2 regions of the Paenibacillus sp. SAF-068 genome follow, and region 1 is predicted to be linked to the other one. Evidence: riboswitches for the same ligand, from Rfam matches in the RefSeq annotation. Region 1 holds a riboswitch; the other holds the start of a gene.

What was found. Region 1 has a riboswitch for FMN ahead of ribD (bifunctional diaminohydroxyphosphoribosylaminopyrimidine deaminase/5-amino-6-(5-phosphoribosylamino)uracil reductase RibD). Riboswitches for the same ligand answer to the same signal wherever they lie in the genome.
Region 2: it holds a riboswitch for FMN, as region 1 does, so the genes downstream of both, ACTHPG_RS11745 (DMT family transporter) here and ribD (bifunctional diaminohydroxyphosphoribosylaminopyrimidine deaminase/5-amino-6-(5-phosphoribosylamino)uracil reductase RibD) in region 1, are expected to answer to the same signal.

Annotation. Positions count from the first base shown of each region.
Region 1 covers NZ_JBQCJX010000001.1:3,188,409-3,191,826, reverse strand. Annotated here, with positions in the region: gene ACTHPG_RS13850 (hypothetical protein) at 1-1,057, shown strand, start outside; FMN riboswitch at 1,222-1,388, shown strand; gene ribD (bifunctional diaminohydroxyphosphoribosylaminopyrimidine deaminase/5-amino-6-(5-phosphoribosylamino)uracil reductase RibD) at 1,713-2,816, shown strand; gene ribE (riboflavin synthase) at 2,843-3,418, shown strand, end outside.
Region 2 covers NZ_JBQCJX010000001.1:2,733,192-2,736,609, reverse strand. Annotated here, with positions in the region: gene ACTHPG_RS11750 (amidase) at 1-606, opposite strand, end outside; gene ACTHPG_RS11745 (DMT family transporter) at 804-1,784, opposite strand; FMN riboswitch at 1,929-2,084, opposite strand; gene ACTHPG_RS11740 (DinB family protein) at 2,168-2,668, opposite strand; gene ACTHPG_RS11735 (CGNR zinc finger domain-containing protein) at 2,812-3,366, shown strand.

The sequences.
Region 1 (3,418 bases):
GTCAGCACCCATGCTCTGGCGGTCATTGCTTACAGGCAAACTTATTGCAAGCAGCATGCCAGACCATGAACACACCCCGTATCCATCTTCGAGCACTTGTCAGATCTGCGGATTAAGCGTAGATCAAGCAACCGACACGACGTTGCAATGGTATTGGCGGATGACCAACGGAACCCCTTTGGATGGTGATCCCTTTGGACAAGTACTGGCACTTCGGGAGCTGGCTGGCGCTCAGGAGCCTCCACTACCCAATGAATTCGACCGATGGGTATTCCGTGCAGTGTTAACGGTGCTTCGCGAATTACCACCCAAAACACGTTACAGCAAGGCAGCAGTAGCACTGAAGAAGGAACGTCTTTTGACTACACAAAAAGAATATGTCTATCGGGACTTACTCGAAACGTTAGCTCTAATTGGCATACTGGATACGCCGGAACATCCCGGAATGATTACGGAATTCACTTCTTACATACAACGTGATCAGCGCCCCAATGTGCGGGTTGAAGTACAGGCGCCTCTGGCGTGGTGGGACTCTTCTATCGGAATCAATGAGAAGAACCTGAACAAAATATTCCATGATTTTGATCTGAGCAATATATCTCTTACGGATAAGCCTGGAGAAATCCCACCTGTAAAGGAAACGATTCTTGGAGCTTTGGAGAAGATGAGAAGTGTCCGCGGAAAAGTACCCAAGGCTTCTCCTGATGCAGGCACCGGGGAGGTACAGGCTGGAGATGTGTATGCTGTTCGGGTCCGGGAGGGCGTATGGGTGACGGTATACTGTCATGAAGTCAAAGACAAGCGCGTCATCGTCGAATATTTGGATGGTGTCTTTCCAGACATGCCGGGAAAAGCCGATTTGCATGGGACGTTTCGACCGAGAGCGAATGGACGCTGGCAATGCTCGGCTATCGCGATCGATTCCACAAGTTGGGTCAGAAGAGTAGCAAGAGGTGTTTCGCTTCCCGGTTCGCCGCTGCCAGAACCCGACCGCTTGCCATTTCACAATGCCAAAGATTTGAAGCATATGGTGCGTTGGTGTTTTCCTGATATGTAGAATGCGGTGATGGATCTGAGAAGGGTGTAAACCAAAATCGTGTCTCTTAGTGAGATGCGGTTTTTGGTGTATCTTAGCTTATTAAAAGTTAGTATGTGACAAAAAGGAACAAAAAACAATTGATTTTTTGGCATTAAAGTGCTAACATCCAATTAATAACGAAAGCAATCCTTCAGGGCAGGGTGCGATTCCCTACCGGCGGTGATGCAGGAAGTGTAAGGACAGATGTCCAGCACTTAATGCAAAGTCCGTGACCTGTCTGCCTGTGGCAGATGGCTGATCTGGTGTAATTCCAGAACCGACAGTATAGTCTGGATGGGAGAAGGAGAGGTGCAGACCCAACAGGTCTGCATTCAGCAGGAGTATTGCTGCACAGTCACGATTTGTGATCTTTTGTACTGTGCAGGGAAGATCCGGTTACGCCGGCAGTTCCATACATATGCCACACAATAGAAGCTCTTTACCTGTAATTGATGTTCATTAAGGTATGTGTCTATTTTCACTTGCCCGAAATGAAGTTTTGAGGCAAAGTGTTGGCGTGCTGTATTCAATTCACTCCTGTTGTTGACATTAGTCTCTCATCATCCCCGTCGAACTTGATTGTTCGATGGGGATTTTTTAATAAACAAGACTTTAAACCGCGGGGTGAACGGATTTGGAAATGATCAATGATGAATTTTATATGGCACTGGCATTGGATATGGCAGAACGAGCACAAGGACAGACGGGAATTAATCCGGTCGTTGGATGTGTAGTTGTGAAAGAAGGACGTATTGTAGGCCTGGGGAGCCATCTAAAACGTGGGACCGGTCATGCGGAGGTGCATGCACTGAACATGGCAGGCAGCGATGCGGAAGGCAGTACGGTATACGTTACACTTGAGCCTTGTAGTCATTATGGCAAGACGCCACCTTGTAGTGAACGCCTGATTCATGAAAAGGTAAAACGTGTTGTGGTATGTTGTGAAGATCCAAATCCGCAAGTATCCGGCAGAGGCATAAGCATGCTTCGTCAACAAGGCATTGAAGTTGAAGTTGGCGTATTGCGTGAGCGTGGAAGACGCATGAATGAAAAATTCATTAAATTTATTACAACAGGTCTCCCTTTTGTGACGCTGAAGACGGCTACGACTTTGGATGGAAAAATCGCCACTCGCAGCGGAGACAGCAAGTGGATCTCCAACGAGCCCGCTCGTGAGATTGTGCATGCTCTCCGTCATCGTCACCAGGGGATTATGGTTGGTGTAGACACGGTGATCGCCGATAATCCGGAGCTTACAACCCGTTTGCAAGTGGAAGGCATTAGTCCGGTGCGTATCGTGGTGGATTCCAAGTTACGTCTGCCTGTAGGTGCCAAAATGGTTAAAGATGGACTTGCTCCGACATGGGTACTGACAACGGACGAAGCCAGCCCTGAAGCTGCTGAGCGTTTGGAAGCATCCGGCGTTGAAATCATTCGCTGTGGTCCCGGACCGCGCGTGGATCTGTTAAACGGACTTAGCAAGTTGGGTGAACGTGAGATTGGTTCGATTTTGCTTGAAGGCGGAGGCACTCTGAATGGAGCCATGCTGGAGGCACGGTTGGTCGACCGACTGCTCATGTTTATCGCTCCGAAGATTGTAGGCGGTTATGATACACCTGGAAGCTTCCGCTTCGAGGGTGTGGAACGTATGAATCAGGCGATTCAACTGAATCAGTTGGAGATCGAACAAGTTGGAGATAATATCAGCATTGGCGGTATTCCGGTGTGGCCTGAATAAATAGATTAAACAAGGGAGGCGGCAGCATGTTTACCGGTTTGGTGGAAGAAGTTGGTCAGATCCGGCGTATTGGTCGGAAAGGCGAAGCGATGGTCCTGAATATCGGAGCTTCCGCCATCATGGATGACCTGAAGATTGGTGATAGTGTAGCAGTGAACGGAGTATGTCTCACTGCGACAACGCTGGAAGGTGGAGGTTTTACCGCCGACGTCATGCCTGAAACCTATCGCCATACCAATCTCAGTCAGCTGCAATCTGGCAGCAAAGTCAATTTGGAGCGAGCCATGCAATCCGGTGGCCGTTTTGGCGGACATATCGTTCAGGGCCATGTCGATGGTACTGGAGTGATTGGCAGTATAACACGTGATCAGAACGCGATTGTGTTTGAGATCAAGCCTGATGATCACCAGTTGTTCAAATACCTGATCCCCAAAGGATCGGTTACACTGGATGGCATTAGCTTGACCGTTGTCCATACAACGGATACCGCATTCACGGTTTCCATTATCCCGCATACCATTGGTGAAACTGTACTAAATGTGAAAAAGACAGGGGATACCATTAATATCGAATGCGATATTTTGGGCAAATATGTGGATCAT
Region 2 (3,418 bases), 460 kb from region 1:
AACACCCGGTCCTACAGGAGTGCGTCCGCGGGTCGGCTTCAATCCAAACAACCCGCTAAAGGAAGCCGGAATACGAATCGAGCCGCCTCCGTCACTAGCTCCAGCGAGAGGAACAATACCCGAAGCAACAGCCGCAGCGGCACCACCGCTTGATCCGCCTGGCGAGTGATTGATATTCCAGGGGTTGCGACTTGGACCATGGAGGCGAGGCTCGGTGATATTTTTCAATCCAAACTCGGGCGTATTCGTATGTCCCATGATGATAAAACCCGCATCCCGGAGTCGAGTGACAAAATTGGAATTGCGTATTGCCCGATGCTCGCTGAACAGACGGGAGCCTGAAGTGAGAAATTCACCTTCCAAGGATTGCGAAATATCTTTCAGGAGCAGGGGCACACCGGCAAAAGGTTGTTCTCCAGGGCGAACCAAGGTTGCTTCCTCCCGTGCGCGATTTTCATATGTACGAATAACCGCATTAAGTTGCGGATTCACTTCTTCAAGGCGTGCAAATGCCGCTTCCAGTAATTCAACCGGGGAAACTTCCCGGGAGCGAACCAGTTCAGCCAAACCTACGGCGTCGTAGGAGGTATATGAGAATGAAGACATGAATGATCGTTCCTCTCTGAGTATAATTCTTCTGTTTATTCCATATGTCATCGTACCACCGGATTAGGCAAAAGACAAAACAGATCAATGAATATCGAGTAATGGAAGTGAAAAAACCACTGCTCATCTAATTTGATGTGCAATGGTTTTATTTTTATATTGAATTATTGCTTTATACGTGATGGTCAAATATATTCTTACTCTGTTCGCAGTTTAGGTGCCGCATCGGCCGCAGTGGATGATCTTTCTTGCTGTTTGGAAATGGCAAAGAGGGCAACCCAGATTAAGATGAAACCGAGCAGCTGCTCCCATGTAATCAGCGTACGGAAAGCAATCCAGTTCACCAACACACCTGCCATCGGGAAGCTCAGTTCCGCGAGTGTTGCAACAGACGCTTTGGTTGAGGATAGACCTTTGTAGTACAACAGAAGACTTAGCAGACCTGGTAACAACGCCTGACCGAGAATGTTGAGGATGACAGCAGCCTGTTCTCCAGTTCCGGATGGGAGTGTCCATGCCGCACCTTCATTCCATGTCATAAAGATCAGGAGTGGAAGCGCAACGACGAAGCGAAGGGAGGTGACCGTTTCGTAACGCGCCTGTCCCAGCATCAATCGTCCCATAACGGTTGAACCTCCCCATAAGGCAGCAGCCCCAAGAGATAACAAGCTTCCAGCATGAATCCAGTTGTCCCAGTTACCCAGCGGCAATGTAAAGCCGAATGTAAGCAGGTACGTACCTAATAAGGCAATGAAGAACAGTCCGCCGAAGCGACGTGGCAACGTTTCTTTCAGTAACAGCTTAGCCAGTACGATCGCGAAGAGGGGTTGCATTTTTTGCAATAAAAGCACCGTATTCGGATCGTTATGTGTAAGTGCCATGGTGAACAATACTGTTGCGAGTGCTGATCCTCCCCATGAGATAAAGATCACCGCAATCCAGTGGCGAGCACGCAGATTTTTCAGATCAGCCCGGAATTTCCACAGCACGGGAATGGCGATCAGACTCACGATGATATGTTCCACCAGTACAATCTGTGTGGATGTCATCGTATTTAGCAAAATAATGCGGAAGAGTGGATCAACACCCCATAAGGCGGCGCCGAGAACAACAAGCCAGAATCCGGTATTACTTCGTTCCTTGCGATAAACAGGTGATGCTGCTGATGTCTTTTCCATATTCAGGACTCCTTCGTCAGAACACGGAATCTTCAGTTGGCAAAATCGACAAAAGCCCCCGTTTCGGTATATACCAAATAAACGGGGGCTCATCCAAGGACATGCGTCAGGAAAGAGGCCTTCCCATGAACGGCATGTCAATGTGTTGATCTTCTCTCATCCGGACTGTACCGTCGGCCTTGGATTCACACCAAGTCAGTCGCTAGATGTCCTTCGTAAGAACAAATAATAGCGAGTCGCGGGCTGGTTCCGAAGAACATCACCGCCGGTTGGGAATTGCACCCTACCCCGAAGATCCTATTCAATTATATAGTGGGTTGAACAAGCTGTAACATTAATAAGTTCATCTTATTCCTGTAAGCGCTAGCAGTTCAAGCATTTTTTTAGAAAATGATATTCCAGCTTCCTTGCTGTCTGCGAAGCAGTACGATCTGTCCTGCGTGATAGGCATCGTGAAGTATCCAGCGGGCAAGTTGGTCTGCCCATTTCGATTCGGAGTCCATATATGCGGCTTCAAGATCTGACTCTTGAAGTGCAGCCAATTGATCTCGTAACTGTTGCGCTAATCGAGTTGTACCCTGTAGCAGTGTATTCCATCCGGCTGTGTCCGTTGCATCTCCAGGATTGCCAAACGTGTATTCATTGGAGTCTACAGCGGGAAGGGTAGGCTCTTTACCCTGCATGCGAGATAATAAGCGATGATTGTAATAATACATATGGTTAACCAACTGCCAGATGCTTAATCCACCTGAGGGTGGAATCCAGGCTGCTTGTTCTGCGGTAAGACCCTCCAACGATTTGGATAAAGGTACAATCCAATTACATTGATCCCAAGTATCATCCTTTTGAATAAGTAACACATCTAGTGCTGTTGTTTGCGTCATTGCCTATTCCTCCTTGCGTAGAATGTAATTTTTGATGTAACTAGCTAAAACTAATCAATGAGGTTACACTTAATATAACACATCAAAGAAGGCGTGTAACCATCTTTATTAAATTAAGATAGTTACACTAAACGGAGGTATATATGGACAGACTTTGGACCGATTTTGTAAACAGCGATTATCATGACTGGCGTGGGGGAGATCGATCGGAGGACAGGCTCGGGAAGGCGAGCTGGCAGCAAGATTTTCTGGATCGATGGCAACTTCACGCTTCTGTTCCTGCATCTCCAGAAGATGAGTTGTCGATGAGAAACTTCAGGAATGAATTGATGGCTCTTGGAGCCCGCTTGTCTTCTGGAGCATCATTAACAAGAATAGAAAAACAATGGTTGAACAGCGTTATGGAGGCAGGGCATGTGAGGAGAAAAGTGGTGACGACTGTTGATCATGAACTGAAAATCCAACTGATTGCTGTAGATGCTCATTGGCATCAGGTCATGGCTGAAGTGGCTGCTGATTTTGCTATGACTTTGGTGGAGGGAGAGAGTAACCGGATTCGGATCTGTGATAATTCGGATTGTCGCTGGATGTTCTATGATGATACTCGAAGCAGAACACAGAAGTATTGTGATGATAAGATGTGTGGCAATCTGATGAAGGTTCGCAGATTTCGAGCGAAACGAAAATCCCAAAATTGATAAATACTAACATTAACTATATAATATATATATACTAGCGAAACAATAGTCA